DNA from 4 places in the Telluria sp. AIW5 genome. Region 4 is predicted to be linked to each of the others. Evidence: predicted binding sites of a transcription regulator. Region 4 holds the regulator's gene; each other region holds the start of a gene.
The links. Region 4 encodes LexA, which represses DNA repair genes until DNA is damaged. Its sites were predicted from a motif close to ACTGTATNNNNATACAGT; they were not measured.
Positions count from the first base shown of each region.

Region 1: recA (recombinase RecA) is a predicted target of LexA. The motif match lies at 2,428-2,445, and genes of this name have one in related genera.
Region 2: AC1MEM_RS13490 (ATP-dependent helicase) is a predicted target of LexA. The motif match lies at 1,748-1,765, and genes of this name have one in related genera.
Region 3: AC1MEM_RS19460 (VRR-NUC domain-containing protein) is a predicted target of LexA. The motif match lies at 1,311-1,328, and genes of this name have one in related genera.

Region 1 covers NZ_CM155289.1:1,307,000-1,311,431, forward strand. Annotated here, with positions in the region: gene AC1MEM_RS05775 (sensor histidine kinase N-terminal domain-containing protein) at 1-1,490, opposite strand, end outside; gene AC1MEM_RS05780 (response regulator transcription factor) at 1,487-2,197, opposite strand; gene recA (recombinase RecA) at 2,508-3,590, shown strand; gene recX (recombination regulator RecX) at 3,664-4,125, shown strand; gene AC1MEM_RS05795 (hypothetical protein) at 4,296-4,432, shown strand, end outside.
Region 2 covers NZ_CM155289.1:3,036,893-3,041,324, reverse strand. Annotated here, with positions in the region: gene AC1MEM_RS13490 (ATP-dependent helicase) at 1-1,719, opposite strand, end outside; gene AC1MEM_RS13485 (hypothetical protein) at 2,162-2,377, opposite strand; gene AC1MEM_RS13480 (hypothetical protein) at 2,574-2,750, shown strand; gene AC1MEM_RS13475 (chromate transporter) at 2,832-3,404, shown strand; gene AC1MEM_RS13470 (chromate transporter) at 3,401-3,985, shown strand; gene fghA (S-formylglutathione hydrolase) at 4,092-4,432, shown strand, end outside.
Region 3 covers NZ_CM155289.1:4,406,372-4,410,803, forward strand. Annotated here, with positions in the region: gene AC1MEM_RS19450 (M15 family metallopeptidase) at 1-370, opposite strand, end outside; gene AC1MEM_RS19455 (hypothetical protein) at 476-1,240, shown strand; gene AC1MEM_RS19460 (VRR-NUC domain-containing protein) at 1,343-2,992, shown strand; gene AC1MEM_RS19465 (ATP-dependent DNA helicase) at 2,989-4,432, shown strand, end outside.
Region 4 covers NZ_CM155289.1:2,411,418-2,415,849, forward strand. Annotated here, with positions in the region: gene AC1MEM_RS10580 (tetratricopeptide repeat protein) at 1-302, shown strand, start outside; gene AC1MEM_RS10585 (sel1 repeat family protein) at 408-1,172, shown strand; gene lexA (transcriptional repressor LexA) at 1,222-1,857, opposite strand; gene rpsF (30S ribosomal protein S6) at 2,089-2,484, shown strand; gene priB (primosomal replication protein N) at 2,529-2,822, shown strand; gene rpsR (30S ribosomal protein S18) at 2,859-3,149, shown strand; gene rplI (50S ribosomal protein L9) at 3,186-3,638, shown strand; gene AC1MEM_RS10615 (replicative DNA helicase) at 3,780-4,432, shown strand, end outside.

The DNA of each region.
Region 1 (4,432 bases), 1.1 Mb from region 4:
CGGAACAGGCTGCCCGGGAATTGGGCCGAATGGCTGCGCGGATTATTAAAAATGTCGACTTCGGCGCCGTGCTGGCCGGCAATCTCGCGCACGATGGCCAGCCCCAGGCCGCTGCCGCTCGCGCTCGAGCCGAGGATGCGGTAGAAGCGTTCGAACACGTGCGGCCGCTCGTGCGGGGCGATGCCGGGGCCGGTATCCTCGACTTCGAGCAGCGCGTAGTCGCCATCGCGGCGTACGCGCACGGTGACGCTGCCGCCGGCCGGGGTGTAGCGCAGCGCGTTGTCGATCAGGTTCGACAGCAGTTCGCGCAGCATCAGCGCGTTGCCGGCAATCGTCACATCTTCGTCCTGCGGCTCGTAGCCGAGGTCGATATGCTGGGCAAACGACGCTTGCACCCAGTCCTGCACCACGCCGCGCGCGAGCGCCGCCAGCTTGATTTCCTCGAAGGCCAGGCCGGCATGCGGCTGGTTTTCGGCGCGCGCCAGGGCCAGCAGCTGGTTCACCAGGCGCGTCGCCGATTCCGAGCTTTTCGCCAATTGTTCCAGCGAACGGTGGATTTCGTCCGGATCAATCTGGCGCAGCGCCAGTTCCGACTGCATGCGCATGCCCGCCAGCGGCGTCTTCATCTGGTGCGCAGCGTCGGCAATGAAACGCTTCTGCATGTCGATGGTCTGGGACAGCCGGCCCAGCATGTCGTTCAAGGAGCCGACCAGGGGCGAAATTTCCTCGGGCACCTGGCGCGAATCGATGGGAGACAGGTCGTCGGAGCTACGCGCGCGGATCCGTTCCTGGAGTTCGGCAAGCGGGGATAAACCGCGCGAGAGGGCGAACCAGACCAGGGCCAGGATGATCGGCAAGATAATGAATTGGGGCAGGATCACGCCCTTGATGATCTCGTTGGCGAGCAGGGCGCGCTTCTCCAGCGTTTCGGCCACCTGCACCAGCGCCTTACGGGGAAAGGCGGGCGAGCTGCTGTCGGGCGGCGCCAGCGGGTCGAGGTTGATGTACAGGTAGGCGACGCGCAAGGGCGTGCCGTGCAGCGCGGCATTGCGAAAGTGCACCGCGCCATCCTTGTCGCCATCGTCTTCCCTCGGGCGCGGCAGTTCGCGGTCGCCGTCCACCTGGCGCCCGGCCGCGTCGAGCACCTGGAAGTACACATTGTCGATGTCGTCGGCGCGCAGGATGTCGCGCGCGCTGCCGGGCAGGCGGGTATTGATGACCCCGTTCTCTTCGCGCACCTGCTGGGCCAGCACCGTGACCCGGTCCTCCAGCGCATGGTCGAAGGGTTGATTGGCGATCGATTTCGCGACCAGGTAAGTGATCGCGATGCTCATCGGCCACAGCAGCAGCAGGGGCGCCAGCATCCAGTCGAGGATTTCGCCGAACAGCGAATGCTGGATGTTTTCTTCCGGCTCGGGATTCGGCGGGACGTAGAGCGGCTCCGGCAGGGGCGCCTCGAACTCGGTCACACCAGCATCACGTTCGTTCACTTGGCGTCGGGGGGCTGCTCGGCGCCGGCACGGGCCGCGTCCGAATATTTTTCGAGGCAATAGCCCAGACCGCGCACGGTGGCGATGCGCACCCCGCCCACCTCGATTTTCTTGCGCAGCCGGTGCACATACACCTCGATGGCGTTGTTCGACACCTCTTCACCCCATTCGCACAGGTGGTCGACCAGCTGCTCCTTCGACACCAGGCGCCCGGTGCGCGCCAGCAGGATTTCCAGCAGGCCCAGTTCGCGCGCGGAGAGGTCGAGCATGTGCTCGTTGATATAGGCGCTGCGCCCGACCTGGTCGTAGACCAGCGGGCCGTGGCGGATCACGGTCGGGCCGCCGCCGGCGCCGCGCCGGGTCAACGCCCGTACCCGCGCCTCGAGTTCGGACAGGGCGAAGGGCTTGGCCATGTAGTCGTCGGCGCCGAGGTCGAGCCCCTCGACGCGCTGCTCGACCGAGTCGGCCGCGGTGAGGATCAGTACGGGCAGCAGGGAAGAGCGGGCGCGCAGGCGGCGCAGCACTTCCAGGCCCGACATTTTCGGCAGCCCGAGGTCGAGGATCAGGAGGTCGAATTCCTGGGTCGAGAGGGCCGTGTCGGCGTCCTGGCCGTTCCGCACGTCGTCGATCGCATAGCCGGACTGGCGCAGCGAGCGCGTCAGCCCGTCCGCGAGTACGCTATCATCTTCCGCAAGCAAAATTCGCATAAGATCACCCTGTTATCGATTAGACCTCCCGGCTACCGCCTGAGGTTGCGAAAAAATCCTCCATGGCGGCGTTGCATCGTCTTGCCGTACTAAGGTACTGTCTTCGACGCTGCTTCGGGGGGGGGCGCATCCCTTACCCTGGAGTTTTTTTCACAACCTCATTGTGTTTGATTTGGCGCAACAATGCGAGCCTTCTGCAACGGTCGGGCAAAATCCCGCTTGCCAAAACCACTGGAGTTTTATACAGTAGTGGCTATTGAAAAGCGTGAGGGTGCCCACACCTTGGTACCTCCAAGACTGAGAGAAAATTATGGACGACAAGAAAGTAGTACACAACGCGGCTGAAAAAGGCAAAGCGCTGGCCGCCGCCCTCGCGCAGATCGAAAAGCAGTTCGGCAAGGGTTCGGTCATGCGGATGGACGCAAACACGCCCGTCGAGGAAGTGCAGACCGTCTCCACCGGCTCGCTGGGCCTGGACATCGCGCTTGGCGTCGGCGGCTTGCCGCGTGGCCGTATCGTGGAAATCTATGGTCCGGAATCGTCGGGTAAAACCACGCTGACCCTGCAGACCATCGCACAAATGCAAAAGCTCGGCGGCACCTGCGCCTTCATCGACGCCGAGCACGCGCTCGACGTGGGTTATGCGCAGAAGCTGGGCATCAAGCTCGACGAACTGCTGATCTCGCAGCCGGACACCGGCGAGCAGGCACTGGAAATTACCGACGCACTCGTGCGTTCGGGTTCGGTCGACCTGGTGGTCATCGACTCGGTGGCGGCACTGACCCCGCGCGCCGAGATCGAAGGCGACATGGGCGATTCGCTGCCGGGCCTGCAAGCGCGTCTGATGTCGCAGGCACTGCGCAAGCTGACCGCGTCGATCAACCGTACGAACACCCTGGTCATCTTCATTAACCAGATCCGTATGAAGATCGGTGTGATGTTCGGCAGCCCGGAAACCACGACCGGCGGTAACGCGCTGAAGTTCTACGCCTCCGTGCGCCTGGACATCCGCCGTACCGGCTCGATCAAGTCGGGTGACGAGGTGATCGGTAATGAAACCAAGGTCAAGGTCGTCAAGAACAAGATCGCGCCACCATTCCGCGAAGCGCACTTCGACATTCTTTATGGAGAAGGCACTTCCCGTGAAGGCGAAATCCTGGATCTTGGCGCCGACAACAAGATCGTGGAGAAGTCCGGTTCGTGGTACAGCTATAACGGCGAACGTATCGGCCAGGGCAAGGACAACGCCCGTCAGTTCTTGAAAGACCGCCCGGCACTGGCGCGCGAAATCGAGAACAAGGTCCGTGCGGCCCTGGGTGTGCGCGAACTGCCGCCGCCAGTCGGTGGCGACGCCGAAGACAAGGCGCCGAAGCTGAAGGCTGTTTCGGAGTAATCGGCTGGGGCGGGGCGGGCCGGTTGTCCTTCAACCTGCAACCCGCGGCCCTATCCGATGAGCTGTATTCGCCATGCGCCAACCAGTATTGAGTCTGAAAGGTCGGGCCCTGCGCTACCTCTCCATGAGGGAGCACAGCCGGCTCGAGCTCAAGCGCAAGCTGGCACGCCATGCGGAGGAGGGCGACGACATCGACGCCCTCCTCGATTTTCTGGAAAAGAACAACTGGCTGTCGCAGGAGCGTTTTGCTGAATCGCTGATTCATCGAAAGGCTGCGCGCTTCGGCAACAGCCGTGTCTTCGCCGAGCTGCAAAGCCATGGCGTCAACGGCGAAGCGCTGGCCGAGCTGAAACCCGGCCTGGCCGAGAGCGAGACCGCCCGCGCGGTCGAGGTCTGGCAGCGCAAGTTTGGCACCGTCGCGCAAGACGCGGCCGAACGCAACAAGCAGATGCGTTTTCTGATGGCCCGCGGCTTTTCGAGCGGCGCCGTACGCACAGCCCTCAAAGGCGCGCCGGAAGAAGACGACGAGTTTTAAGGCTTGCCGCATCCCGGGCGGCCCGTAGCCGTATCAACGCTGTATCCGAACTAAACTAATCTATTTCCCAGGCGCCAGCGTGGAGCGCCATCCAGCGATATGCGCCCGCATATTCCTCAACCCCGGATGACGCTGCACGCTGGCGCTTGTTTGTCGGAGTCATTGTCATTATGAAAACACTCTTCGCAGTCATGCCGATCCTCATCCTCGCCGCCTGCAGCAGGCCGCCAGTCGAGCCAACCGGGACGTATCGGCTTGGCACGGCGGACAAAACCCTGGTGCTTGACGTCCGGGCCAGCGGCGAGTA
Region 2 (4,432 bases), 630 kb from region 4:
CAGGATCAGGTAATCCTCGTCCAGCAGCGGCGGACCGGCGCGGTCGCTGGTCGCTTCCGGTGGGTCGAGCGTGATCTCGGCGAGAAAACTTTCGCGCGTGCCATGGCCGCCCGCCAGTTGCGCCAGCTGGGCGACGTCGGCCGCGCGCACCGTGGCATCGTCGTGCAGGCGCTCGAGGTGCGGCAGATACCAGTCGCGCACCAGCTCGATATCGGCCGGCCAGCGCAGCCCTGGCGTGCGCAGGCGGCGATACAGGGTGACGAAATCCTGCCAGTCGCCCCCGCTTTTGGACGGCGCGGCAAAGGCTTCCACGGCGTCGATGGCTTCCGGCGCCTCGGCCACCGCATCCAGCAGGCGGGTAGCGGTGGCCGGACCGATACCCGGGATCAGTTGCAGCACCCGGAAACCGGCCATGCGTCCGTTCGGATTCTGGGCAAAGCGCAGCACGGCCAGCACGTCCTTGATGTGCGAGGCTTCCAGGAATTTCAGGCCGCCGAATTTGACGAAGGGAATATTCCGGCGCATCAGTTCGAGTTCCAGCGCCGCGCTATGGCTGGCCGCGCGAAACAGCACGGCTTGCGTGGTCAGCTTGATGCCGGCTTCGCGGTGCTCGAGGATGCGCTTGCAGACCCAGCGCGCCTGTTCGGCCTCGTCGGGAATCAACACGAGCTGCGGCAGGCTGCTGGCGACTTTGTCGGTCCACAGCGTCTTGGCGTGGCGCTCGAGCGCACCGGCAATGAGCGCATTCGAGGCGTCCAGGATCGGCTGGGTCGAGCGGTAATTGCGGTCCAGCGTGATCACCTGCGCCGGCTGCGTGAACTGGCCGGGAAAGTCGAGGATGTTGCGCACCGTCGCGCCGCGGAAGGAATAGATCGACTGGGCATCGTCGCCCACCACCATCACGCCATCGCCTCCCGGCTTCATGCCGGTGATGATGGTGGCTTGCAAGCGATTGGTGTCCTGGTATTCGTCGACCAGTACGTGGTCGAACAGGCCGCCGATCTCCGGTCCGAGCTCGGGGTCGGAGGCCATCTCGGCCCAGAACAGCAGCAGGTCGTCGTAGTCGAGCACGTTCTGTTCCTGCTTGGCGTCGACATAGGCGCCGAACAGGCGTTTCAGCTCCGCTTCCCACTCGACGCACCAGGGGAAGGTGCTCTGCAGCACGAGGTCGAGCGGCTCGCGCGAATTGACCACGCGCGAATAGATCGACAGGCAAGTCCCCTTCAAGGGAAAGCGCTTGGCGGTTTGGGTCAGGCCGATCTCGTGGCGCACCAGCCCCATCAGGTCTTCGGAGTCGCCGCGGTCGTGGATGGTGAACGATTCGTCCAGGCCGATGCGGCCGGAAAACTCGCGCAGCAGGCGCGCGCCGATGCTGTGGAAGGTGCCGGCCCACGGCAGGGTCGCGACGCCCTGGCTGCTCCCTCCCATGATGCGCTGCAGGACATTGCCTGCGCGTTGGGTCATCTCGTTGGCGGCGCGCCGCGAGAACGTCAATAGCAGGATCCGCTGCGGATCGGCGCCCGCCATGATCAGGCGGGCAACCCGGTGCGCCAGCGTATTCGTCTTGCCGGAACCGGCGCCCGCCACCACCAGCAAGGGCCGGGCCGGTGCGCCACGGGCCGATGTGCCAATATCGTGCTCGACCGCAGCGCGCTGCTCGGGATTGAGGCTGGCGAAGGGGTCGTCGGTCGTGGGCACAGCAGCGGCGGCAGCGGACATGGGGAAGTGGCAAATAGTAAACAACGCAACTGTACATTTGTCCAGTAGCGCTTCGCAAGTGCATTTTGCACTCGCCCTCCCCTGCCCTGTTGTAAAAAGCTTGCACGAACGCTCGACGAAGTTCGCCTGTTACATGATCGCCCTACGCTAAGTGGCCGTAACTAAAGAACTTTTCCGGATATCCACAAACTCTGTGAATAACTTTGTGGAAAAGATGGGGCTTGACAGCCGGAAAACGCGTCCGTATGCGGCTTTCAACAACTTGCCCATTCGACGGGCAATGCTGAATTGATGGAAAATCAATGACTTGCGAGATCATGTGCAGAACCATGAGGAATTGCGGCAAACATGAAAAAAAGCAATTTATGTGTATAAGCTGCCCCGCAGGTCACGCGACAAAGCTGACGCTTTGACATCAAAAACAGATTACGGACGGAAACTTTCAGGAGCGGGCGCGGCGCCGGTGCGGCTCCAGAAGCACGCGCTCGATGACGTCGACGCCGATATCGCGAGCGCGCAGGAACTCAAAGGCAGACATGGTATTGGCACTGCCCTGGACTGCAATGCCGGCATCGACGATGCGGCGCTGGCGCGCATCGGTGCGGGATTCGTCCATGGCGGCCAGCAGGTTGATGCGCTCGACTGAAGCTTGCTCCATCGTGACCTCGACTTGTCAGGTTGAATGCTGTTAAGTATTCGGATGCTGTGAAGTATTCATCAATACAAAACAATGTCAATGTCAACTTCTTATCGAAAAGTGTAAAAATTTGAATAGGCGACTTTCCCAAGAGAGCGCCACCGCGCAATCGATCGTCCTAGAATGGCCGTGTTCTCCATCCACCTGCGAGGCAACCATGGCTACGACTCCCGAACCCGACCTGAACCCTGGCGACGAAGCTTCCCCCGGCACACCCGGCGCCGGCGAAGACGTCTGCGAAGCCTGCTCCGGCAGCGGCAAGCTGGCCGACGGCAAGCAATGTCCGCAATGCGGCGGCAGCGGGCGTGTCATGCGCGGGATCGGCGGCGGCTAAGAGCCCAGGCTCCAGGGGCAAACCCCTTGGCGAGCTGGTTCGTGCCGTGACAGAACGCCGGGCGGGCGCGATAATGGCGCGATGACCTCACCGCCCGTCCTCGACCGCCCGCGTCCCGCATCCCTGCCCGACCTGTTTTTCTCCTTTACCTTCCTGGCCCTGCAGGGCTTCGGCGGCGTGCTCGCGGTCGTCCAGCGCGAGCTCGTCGAGCGCAAGCGCTGGCTGAGCCACGAGGAATTCATCGAGGACTGGGCGGTGGCGCAGATCATGCCGGGGCCGAACGTCGTCAACCTGTCGATGATGATCGGCGCCCGCTATTTCGGCCTGCGCGGCGCGCTGACGGCGCTGGCCGGCATGCTGGCCGTGCCGCTGGTGCTGATCCTGCTGCTGGCGGTCCTGCATGCGCGCTTCGCCGATAATGCGCAGGTGGCCGGCGCCCTGCGCGGCATGGCGGCGGTCTCGGCCGGGCTGATCGCGGCGGTCGGCCTCAAGATGTGGGCCGCACTCAAGCGTAACCCCGTGCCCCTGCCCTGGTGCCTGGCGATCATCGTGGCCGGCTTCGTGCTGGTCGGGCTGTTGAAATTCCCGCTCGCCTGGGTGCTGCTCGTCCTCGGCGGCCTGGGCTGCGTACTGGCTTACCGGGGGCTGCGATGAACGCCGCGATCCACATCACCCTCGCCTGGCACGACTGGCTGAACCTGTTCGGCCACTACCTGTTGCTGTCGATGATGTCGCTCGGCGGGGCGATCTCGACGACCTCTGAAATGCACCGCTTCCTGGTGGAGCAGCATGGCTGGCTGACCCAGGCCCAGTTTAACGATTCGATCGCGCTGGCCCAGGCCGCGCCCGGGCCGAACGTGCTGTTCGTCGCACTGATGGGCTGGAACGTCGGCATGAACGCCGGCAGTACCGCGGCCGCCTTCCTCGGCGTGCTGGTCGCGATGACCGGCATCCTGCTGCCCTCGACCATCTTTACTTACCTGGTCGCGCAATGGGGCCACCGCAACCGCGAGTTGCGCGCCGTGCGCGCCTTCAAGCAGGGCATGGCGCCGGTCGTGATCGCCCTGCTGCTGTCGACGAGCTGGATCCTGGCCAGCTCGGCGGGGGGCGATGGTTATCATTGGCCGCTGTGGCTGCTTGCGCTGGCCAGCTGCCTCGTCATCTGGCGTACGAAGCTGCACCTGCTGTGGATGCTCGGCCTGGGCGCGCTGTTGGGGGCGCTCGGCGTCGTCTAGGGTGCTTTCCTGGAGGCGCGGCGCCGCCGCCGCGCCCCAGCCGTGCGTCCAGCACGAGGCTTGCCGAAATGGCATACTTGCGGTACCAACGCACCCGGACCCTCCCATGACCACACTCATCAGCGAACACGCCAGCTTCGGCGGCATCCAGCGTTTCTACCAGCACGATTCCAGCGCCATCGGCCTGCCGATGCGTTTTTCGGCCTACCTGCCGCCCGGCCATGAGGGCAAGCAGCTGCCGGTGCTGTTCTACCTCGCCGGCCTGACCTGCACCGAAGAGACCTTCGCCATCAAGTCCGGATTCCAGCGCGTGGCCGCCGAGGAAGGCCTGATCGTCGTCGCGCCCGACACCAGCCCGCGCGGCGCCGGCGTGCCGGGTGAAACCGACAGCTGGGACTTCGGCGTCGGCGCCGGCTTCTATGTCGACGCGACCGAAGCGCCCTGGTC
Region 3 (4,432 bases), 2.0 Mb from region 4:
GCTCGCCCTGCAGCAATGCGGCGATCTGGGCGTCGGGCAGCGCTTCGGTCGGCTCGTAGCCGGGCAGCATGTCGGGCGTGCGCAGGGCCAGCGCCAGCAGCGAGGGAATCGCTACCACCGGCACGACGATCGCCAGCACGACCCAGTTGCGGTGCATCTTTTTGACGAGCGCCTTGAACACGCCGCGCAGGTCGCGCCGGGAAGGCAAGCCATGCGCGGCCGGCCCGGGCCGCCACAGCGCCACGCGCCCGAGCCGGCTGCGCAAACCAAACATGAAATGGTTGATCAAAGCCCGCCCGCTCGGGAAGCAGGCCAGCCAGATCAGGCTGCAAGCGACACAAAAATACAGAAGTGCGATAAAGATCAGCATGGGTTTTCCCAGAGCGTTTCTAATCGAAGCAGGAACGTCCATCTTAGGAGGTACGCCGTGCGCCCTACAGACGAAAATCAAGCAGCCTCGACAAGACCAAACCTGATGTCCTCGCGTCGCGGCGCCGGAGAAGAAAACATCCTCGCGATGCTCGAGCGCGACTCGGCCCGCCGTACCGGCGCGCGCATGTCCGGCATCCGACTGGCTTCGTACGGGGCCGCGGCGGCGCTGGCCGGCATCCTCGCCGGCGGCGTCGCCTGGCTCGCTTACGACAACCACAAGGGCGCGCAGGAGCTGCAGGCCCGGCACGATGCCATCACCGTCGTAGTGCCGCCGGTCATGCCGGACGCGGTTCTGCCGCCCCAGCCGCCTGCAGCAGCGGCGCCGGCATCGGTGGTCGACGCGCCGCGCACGGCAGTCATCGTCGACGAGTCGGCAGGCAAACGCGATGTGACGGTTGCCGGCAACGTGCCGCCGCTGGTCATGCTCCCGCCGCACGAACTCAAGGAGACGAAACCGGTGCCGACCGCGGCCCGCGTGGCGGAGGAACGTGCTGTTCCGAAGCCGGTCAAGTCCGAGCCGACCGAGCTTGCAGCGCGCAGCAGCGTCGAGAAAAAAGCGGACAAGGCGCCGAAGCCGGCGAGCCGTGCCGCCAAACCTGCCCAGGCCCGCGCCGGTGGCGCGGCGAAGTCCAGATCTGCCGCCATCAGCCACGCCCGCAAGGCCCCCGCGAATGCCGACACCCAGGTCGACAGCGACGTCGCCCTGATCTCCGCAATCATCCGGCATTCCGAGCGCCATCGCGGCGAGCACGATCCCTCGGCTGCCTGCAGCGGGTCCAAATGCCCGCCAAAGGCCACCCGCCCCTGATGTGGCAAAAAACCACGGCGTCTGGCACCTGCGGGCGAAAGCGCTGGGCCTGCGGCGACCGTGAGGCTATACTGTACATAAGCACAGTTGTCGCCTCACAAAATGAACAGGGTTCTGGAAAACGAGTTTTATTACCTGGATAATTTCCAGAGTGTCCTGGATTGGATCATCGAGCGTTACCACGACTTGCTGACCGACGAAGAACAAGCTTTCATCGCCGCCTTCCCCACGCTGCCGCAGCCTGCGCGCGCCCTGTTCGTGCGTATGGTCATGCGCAAGGGCGACCTGTTCCGGGCCAGCAAAATGCGGTATGCGGAAATCGGCTGCCCGGTCGAGGCCGCGCATCACCTGCTTCCCACCAGCTGGATCGAGCTCGATCCCGTGCTCAGCCTCGACGAACTGTTCGACCTGCTGGCCAAGCCCGAGATCGCCACGGCATTCGCGGCCCATCCGCACCAGAAGAGTGCACGCAAGGCCGAGCAGCTCGAAGCCTTGCGCGCAGCCTTCACCGACAGCCGCGCCTTTTCAAGCTGGTATGCCGGTTGCGACGACCTTGCCCTGCGCATTCTCGTCAAACCCCTGTGCGACCGTCTGCGCTTGATTTTTTTCGGCAACCTGCACCAGGACTGGACCGAATTCGTGCTCGCCGACCTCGGCGTCTTCCGCTACGAGCAGGTCGAGTTCTCGCCCGCCTCGCGCGGTTTTCGCGACCGGCGCGACATCGATCACTACCTGCAACTGCATGCCTGCAAGGGGCGCTTCGCCGAAGGCGGCGAGCCGATCGACGACGTCTTGAACGAGCTGCCGCTGCAGGCATTCGACAATGAGTGGCTCGACAGCCGGCGCGAGAAATTCCTGTTCCAGGTCGGCCAGCACTTCGAGAAGCAGCAGGACTGGACCCGCGCCACCGAGGTCTACACGCGTTGCGGCTATCCGGGTTCGCGCGGACGCGCCATTCGTGTTCTGGAAAAGGCCGAGCGTTATCGCGAGGCCTGGCAGTTGCTGCAGGAAGCCGAACGCGCGCCCGAAAACGACGCCGAATCCCAGCACCTGCTGCGCATCGGCCCGCGCCTGGCGCGCAAGCTGGGCCACCCGAAAACCATCGCCCGCCGTCCGGCCGCGCCGGTGCGCCTTGACCTCTGCCTGCCCGTGCCGGGCGACGGTCCCTGGGTCGAGGGCGCGGTGCGCGACCACCTCGGCAGCGCAGAGGCGCCGGTGTTCTATGTCGAGAACATGCTGGCCAACGCCCTGTTCGGGTTGCTGTGCTGGCGCGCGATCTTCGCCGCCATCCCCGGGGCCTTCTTCCACCCCTTCCACCGCGCCCCCGCAGACCTGCACAGCCTCGACTTCCACCAGCGCCGCGCGGCCGAATTCGCCGACTGCCTCGCCCAGTGCGACGACGGCCGCTACCGCGCCACCATCCTGGCCCACTTCGAGGAAAAGGCCGGCATCTCGGCGCCTTTCCTGTCCTGGGAATACCTCGACCGCGCGCTCCTCGAACTGGCGCTCGACTGCATCCCGGCGGCGCACGTGAAGCGCTGGTGCGAACGCATCCTGGCCGACGTGAAGGTCAATCGCAGCGGCTTTCCCGACCTGATCCAGTTCTGGCCTGCAGAGCGGCGCTACCGCATGATCGAAGTGAAGGGCCCGGGCGACCGCCTGCAGGACAACCAGCTGCGCTGGATCGATTACTGCGCGGCGCACGAGATGCCGGTCGCCGTGTGCTACCTGCAGTGGGAGCATGCCGCTTGAGCAGCTATGTCGTCGCGGTGCGTGCGCTGTGCGAATTCACGGCCAAACGCGGTGACCTCGACCTGCGCTTCACGCCCTCGCCCACCGCCCAGGAAGGCATCGCCGGCCACGCCGTCGTCACCGCGCGTCGGGGCGAAGGCTACCAGGCCGAGGTGACCCTCAGCGGCAACCACGGCCCGCTGCACGTGCGCGGCCGCGCTGACGGCTACGACCCGGCGCAGAATCTGCTCGAGGAAATCAAGACCTACCGCGGCCAGCTATCGACGATGCCGGACAACCACCGCCACCTGCACTGGGCCCAGCTGCGCGTCTATGGCCACCTGCTGTGCGCCGCCCGTGGCCTGGAGCAGGTCAACCTGGCGCTCGTGTATTACGAAATCGGCAGCGGCCTCGAGACGTCCTTGCGCGAAACGCGCAGCGCGGGCGAACTGAAAGCCATGTTCGAGGAAGCCTGCGGGCGCTTCGCCGAATGGGCCGGACAGGAGCTGCGCCACCGCGAAGCGCGCGACGCGGCGCTGACCGGCCTGCGCTTCCCGCACGCGCAGTTCCGGCCCGGTCAGCGCCAGCTGGCCGAGACCGTGTTCAAGGCAAACGCTACCGGGCGCTGCCTGCTGGCCCAGGCGCCGACCGGCATCGGCAAGACCATCGGCACCCTGTTCCCGGTGCTCAAAGCCGCTCCAGCGCAGCGCATCGACAAGATCTTCTTCCTTGCCGCGAAAACGCCGGGCCGCCAGCTGGCCCTCGACGCCGCCGGGGCCATCTGCAATCACGCCCCCGAACTGCCGCTGCGCGTGCTGGAGCTGACCGCGCGCGACAAGGCCTGCGAGCATCCGGACAAGGCCTGCCACGGCGAGTCCTGCCCCCTGGCGAAGGGCTTCTACGACCGCCTGCCCGCCGCACGCCAAGCGGCGTTGAGCGTCCCGGTGCTGGATCGCGCCGCGCTGCGCGAAGTCGGCCTGGCCCACGATGTGTGTCCCTACTACCTGGGCAGCGAGATGGCGCGCTGGACCGACGTGGCGATCGGCGACTACAACTATTATTTCGACGGCAGCGCGATGCTGTACGCGCTGGCCCAGGCCAACGGCTGGCGCGCCAGCGTGCTGGTCGACGAGGCGCACAACATGGTGGCGCGCGCGCGCTCGATGTATTCCTGCGAACTCGATCGGGTCGCCCTGCGCGCCGCCCGCGCCGCGGCGCCGTCGCCCGTGAAAAAGGCCTTGAGCAAAGTCGCGCGGGTCTGGGGCGAGATCGATGAAGCCGCACCGCTTCCCTACCAGGTGCTGGACGCGCCCGGCGAAAAGCTGCTGACCGCCCTCACGAACGCCACCAGCACCGTCAACGACTACGTCGCCGAACAACCGGGGCTCCTCGACCCGGCCTTGCAGCGCTTTCATTTCGACGCCATGCACTTTACGCGCCTGGCCGAATCGTTTGGCCCTC
Region 4 (4,432 bases):
CCGCGATGCCGGCAGGTAAAGTCGTTCCGCAGGACGTGCTCGATATGATGAGCCCGGCCGAATTCGAGCGCGTACGCGCCCATATCGAGCCGCAGTACCGGAAGATCCTGCTCGACGCCCAGGCCCGGGCCGAGGCGACGCTGGCGCAACGCGACGCCTGGGAGAAGGCGACCCAAGCCTTCGTCAAGGAGGAGAACCTGCGGCGCAAGCGTCAGATCGAACTGGAAACGACCCGCATCGTCCGCGACAATGAAGTGCGTTTGCATGGCGGTACCGACGCGCGCGTGAGTACAGGCAAGTAAGCGGCAAGTGAGCGGCAAGTAAGCGGCAAGTAAGCGGCGGTTGAGCGACAGTTGAGCAGGCCCGCGTCTCGCAGTATGATGGGCCTCGCTCATTTTGTTACCGCCATGAAAAAATTCCTTTACTGTGCCTTACTGCTCGCGAGCCTGCCCGCCGCGGCCGCGAACGATCTCGCCTCTGCCAACGCCCTGTTCGAGCAAAAGAAATATGCCGAGGCCCTGACGCTGTACACGAAACTGGCGAACGCCGGTAACGTCGATGCCCAGCAACAGCTGGGCCAGATGTACTGGTATGGCGAAGCAGGGGCAGTGGACGAGGCAAAAGCCCAGGCCTGGTTCCGCAAGGCGGCTGCCCGGGGCAATGCGGTGGCCGCCAGTTCGCTCGTCGTCATGCAGCAGCGCACGGACCGCCGGGCCGACATCGATTACTGGATCGGCGGCTACGATGGCAGCGACCTGAAAACCGGAAAGTATTACTGCCCCGCGCCGCGGATCCCCGCGATGTCGAAGCAGGCGGACGAGATCGATCGCGTGTCCGGGGCCATCGCCACCTGGCAAGACTGCTACAACGGTTTCGTGGAAAACCTGAACGCATCCTCGCCGCTGGTCAAGCGCATTCCGGCCGACGTCGTCAAGCTGATGAACGCCCGCGAGACCGAACGTGCGCAGGCGCACCTGGAGCAGGTGCAGCAAAACCTGTCGGAAGAGGCAAAGGTGGCGGCCAAGCTGGTACTGGCGGACGTTGCCGCATGGCGCAGCGCGACCGAGGCGTACGTGAAGGAACACAACGCCATTGTCGAGAGCGGGCCTTCTCCCGAGCGCGCACGCGACATCGAGGCGCGCAGGAGCAACTACGGTCCCGCCGGAAAATAGGGCGGACGTAAAAAAAGCCGCGCGAGCGGCTTTTTTTACGTCGGCAAACTCAGTGCCAGCTGCGCATCAAACCGACCGCAAGTCCCTCGAGCGCGAACTCGTCGCCCGGCTCGACGCGGATCACCTTGAAGTCCGGGTTCTCCGGCAGCAGTTCGATGGTGTCGCCCGTCTTACGGTAGCGCTTGACGGTGACGTCCTCGCCGATGCGGGCGACGACGATCTGGCCGTTCTTGGCGCTGTCGACTTTTTTGACGGCGAGGAAGTCGCCATCCATGATGCCGGCGTCGCGCATCGACCAGCCGCGCACCTTCAGCAGGAAGTCGGGACGCGCGCCGAACATGGCCGGGTCGACGTTGTAGGTCGCTTCGACGTGTTCCTGCGCCAGGATGGGCGAACCCGCCGCGACGCGGCCGACCAGGGGCAACGACATCAGCAGGGCGGCAGGGACATGCGGCACCGGCTGCGGCAGCGAGGCGCCGATGAGGCGGATGCCGCGCGAGGTGCCCGAGACGATCTCGATGGCGCCTTTGCGAGCCAGGGCCTGCAGGTGTTCTTCGGCCGCGTTGGCCGACTTGAAGCCCAACTCCCTGGCGATTTCGGCGCGGGTCGGCGGGAAGCCGGTATTGTCGATCGCTTCCCTGATCAGGTTCAGGATCTGTTCTTGCCTTGCGGTGAGCTTGAGCATGGGTCTGGCACGGGTTGATGATTCAGACTGTATTTTTGTACAGTATTTCGGGGAATGCAAGGGAAATCGATGATTTTTAACGATTCGCGCCGCCCAGGGTGTCGCGGCGCAGCGACGAGGGCGGGAGATTGCGCAGCCGTGCCATCCGCGTTATAATTGCCGGCTTTCCCTTCCCACACTCGTCTTGACGCCGAGGTGGGCATTTGTTTAAACGTCCTCAAGGAGTGTTGCATGCGTCATTATGAAATCGTTTTTATCGTCCACCCGGACCAAAGCGAGCAAGTCCCGGCGATGATCGAGCGTTACAAGGCCAGCGTCACCGCGCGCGGCGGTAACATCCATCGCGTCGAAGACTGGGGCCGTCGCCAGATGGCTTACTCGATCCAGAAGTTGCCGAAGGCACACTACATCTGCATGAACATCGAGTGCGACAACGAGACCCTGGTCGAGCTGGAAACCGCATTCAAGTTCAATGATGCCGTGCTGCGTCACCTGACCGTGAAAATGAAGAAAGCTGAAACCACGCCATCGCCAATGATGAAGTCGGTCCAGCGCGAAGACGCAGCCAAGAGCCACCGCGCAGAAGCCCCAGCGGCTGCTGCTGCCCCGGCCGCCGCTGCTGCTTAAATTTTTCTTGCCAGAAATCGTTAATTGGAAGTGAACCAGCGTAAGTGAACCAGCTACAAGTCGTCGCGACGATTGCTGAACGCGACGTACTGCGCTATACCCCCGCCGGCGTGCCGGTCGTCTCGGCAATCCTGATGCACAGTTCGCAGCAGGTCGAGGCAGGGGTCGAGAGGCTGGTCGAGTTCGAAATTGCCGCGTTCGCCGCGGGTGAGATTTCGGGCCGCTTCGCCAGCGCAGAGTTAGGCGCCGCGCACCAGTTCACGGGATTTTTGGCCAGGAAGAATCGCAACAGCAAAGCCCTGGTGTTTCACATCATTGATTTCAGTGCCGCCGCTTAATTATTAGCGGCCACCATTTAGATACAGGAGCCTCAAATGGCATTCGGTAAAAAGTTCGACAAAAACAAAGCCAAAGAAAAACTGAAGCGCAAACAGCAGAACCCGCTGTTCAAGCGTAAGAAATTCTGCCGCTTCACCGCTGCAAACGTGGAACAGGTCGATTACAAAGACGTCGACACCCTGAAGGACTTCGTCCAGGAAAACGGCAAGATCATGCCGGCACGTCTGACCGGCACCAAGGCGCACTACCAGCGCCAGGTCGACACCGCGATCAAGCGCGCACGCTACCTCGCGCTGCTGCCGTACACCGACCTGCACAACGCTTAATCGCGTCGTACAGTTCAGAACATCCTGGAGAAAAATATGCAAGTTATCCTTTTGGAAAAAGTTGTTAACGTCGGCAACCTGGGCGACGTGGTCAAGGTCAAGGACGGTTACGCGCGTAACTTCCTGATCCCGCAAAAGATGGCCCGCCGCGCAACCTCGTCGGCCGTCGCCGAGTTCGAAGTCAAGCGCGCCGAGCTGGAAAAAGCAGCAGCTGAAAAGCTGTCGGCTTCGCAAGCCCAAGGCGACAAGCTGGGCGGCATGACCATCACCATCGCCCAGAAAGCCGGCGTCGACGGTCGTCTGTTCGGTTCGGTTGGTAACTTCGACATCGCCGAAGCCCTGACCAAGCAAGGTTTCGCAGTTGAAAAAGCACAGGTTCGCCTGCCGACCGGTCCCCTGAAGACCACCGGCGAGCACCCGGTTGCCGTCGCTCTGCACACCGACGTCGTCGTGGAAATCACGGTCGCTGTCGTGGGCGAAGCTGCTTGATAAAGCAACTGAGCAAGCACTGAGCACAGCACGTAAGTCGTTGTTGCTTAAAAGAAAAAGCCGGGTTCGCCCGGCTTTTTTTATGCGTGGAAACTAACCAATTATTTCAGCCGTGGGACGGGAGGGGTTATAATGCCGGCCATGAATACCCCCGCAGATCCGCAAATCGAATCGCTGCGCATTCCCCCGCATTCCATCGAAGCAGAACAGTCCGTCATCGGCGGCCTCCTGCGCGACAATGCGGCCTGGGACCGCATTGCCGACTTCATGCACGCGGACGATTTTTACCGCTACGACCACCGCATCATCTTCGAGCAGATGGTGCGCCTGATTAACGGCGGCAAGCCGGCCGACGTGATCACCGTCTACGAGGCCATGGTCTCGCTGGGCAAGGCCGATGACGTGGGCGGCCTGCAATACCTGAACGCGATGGCGCAGAACACGCCGTCCGCCGCCAATATCCGCCGTTACGCCGAGATCGTGCGCGACCGCGGCATCCTGCGCAAACTCATCACCGTTGCCGACGAAATTTCGGGCAATGCGTTCAATCCGCAAGGCAAGGAAGTCAAGCAGATGCTTGACGAAGCCGAATCGAAAATCTTCGCCATCGCCGAGTCCGGCGCACGCGGTGCCCAGGGCTGGAATCCGATCCAGCCGCTGCTGACCCAGGTCGTCGAGCGCATCGACGAACTTTATTCGCGCGAAAACCAGGGCGAAATCACGGGCGTGCCGACCGGCTTCATCGACCTTGACCGCATGACCTCGGGCCTGCAGCCGGGCGACCTCGTCATCGT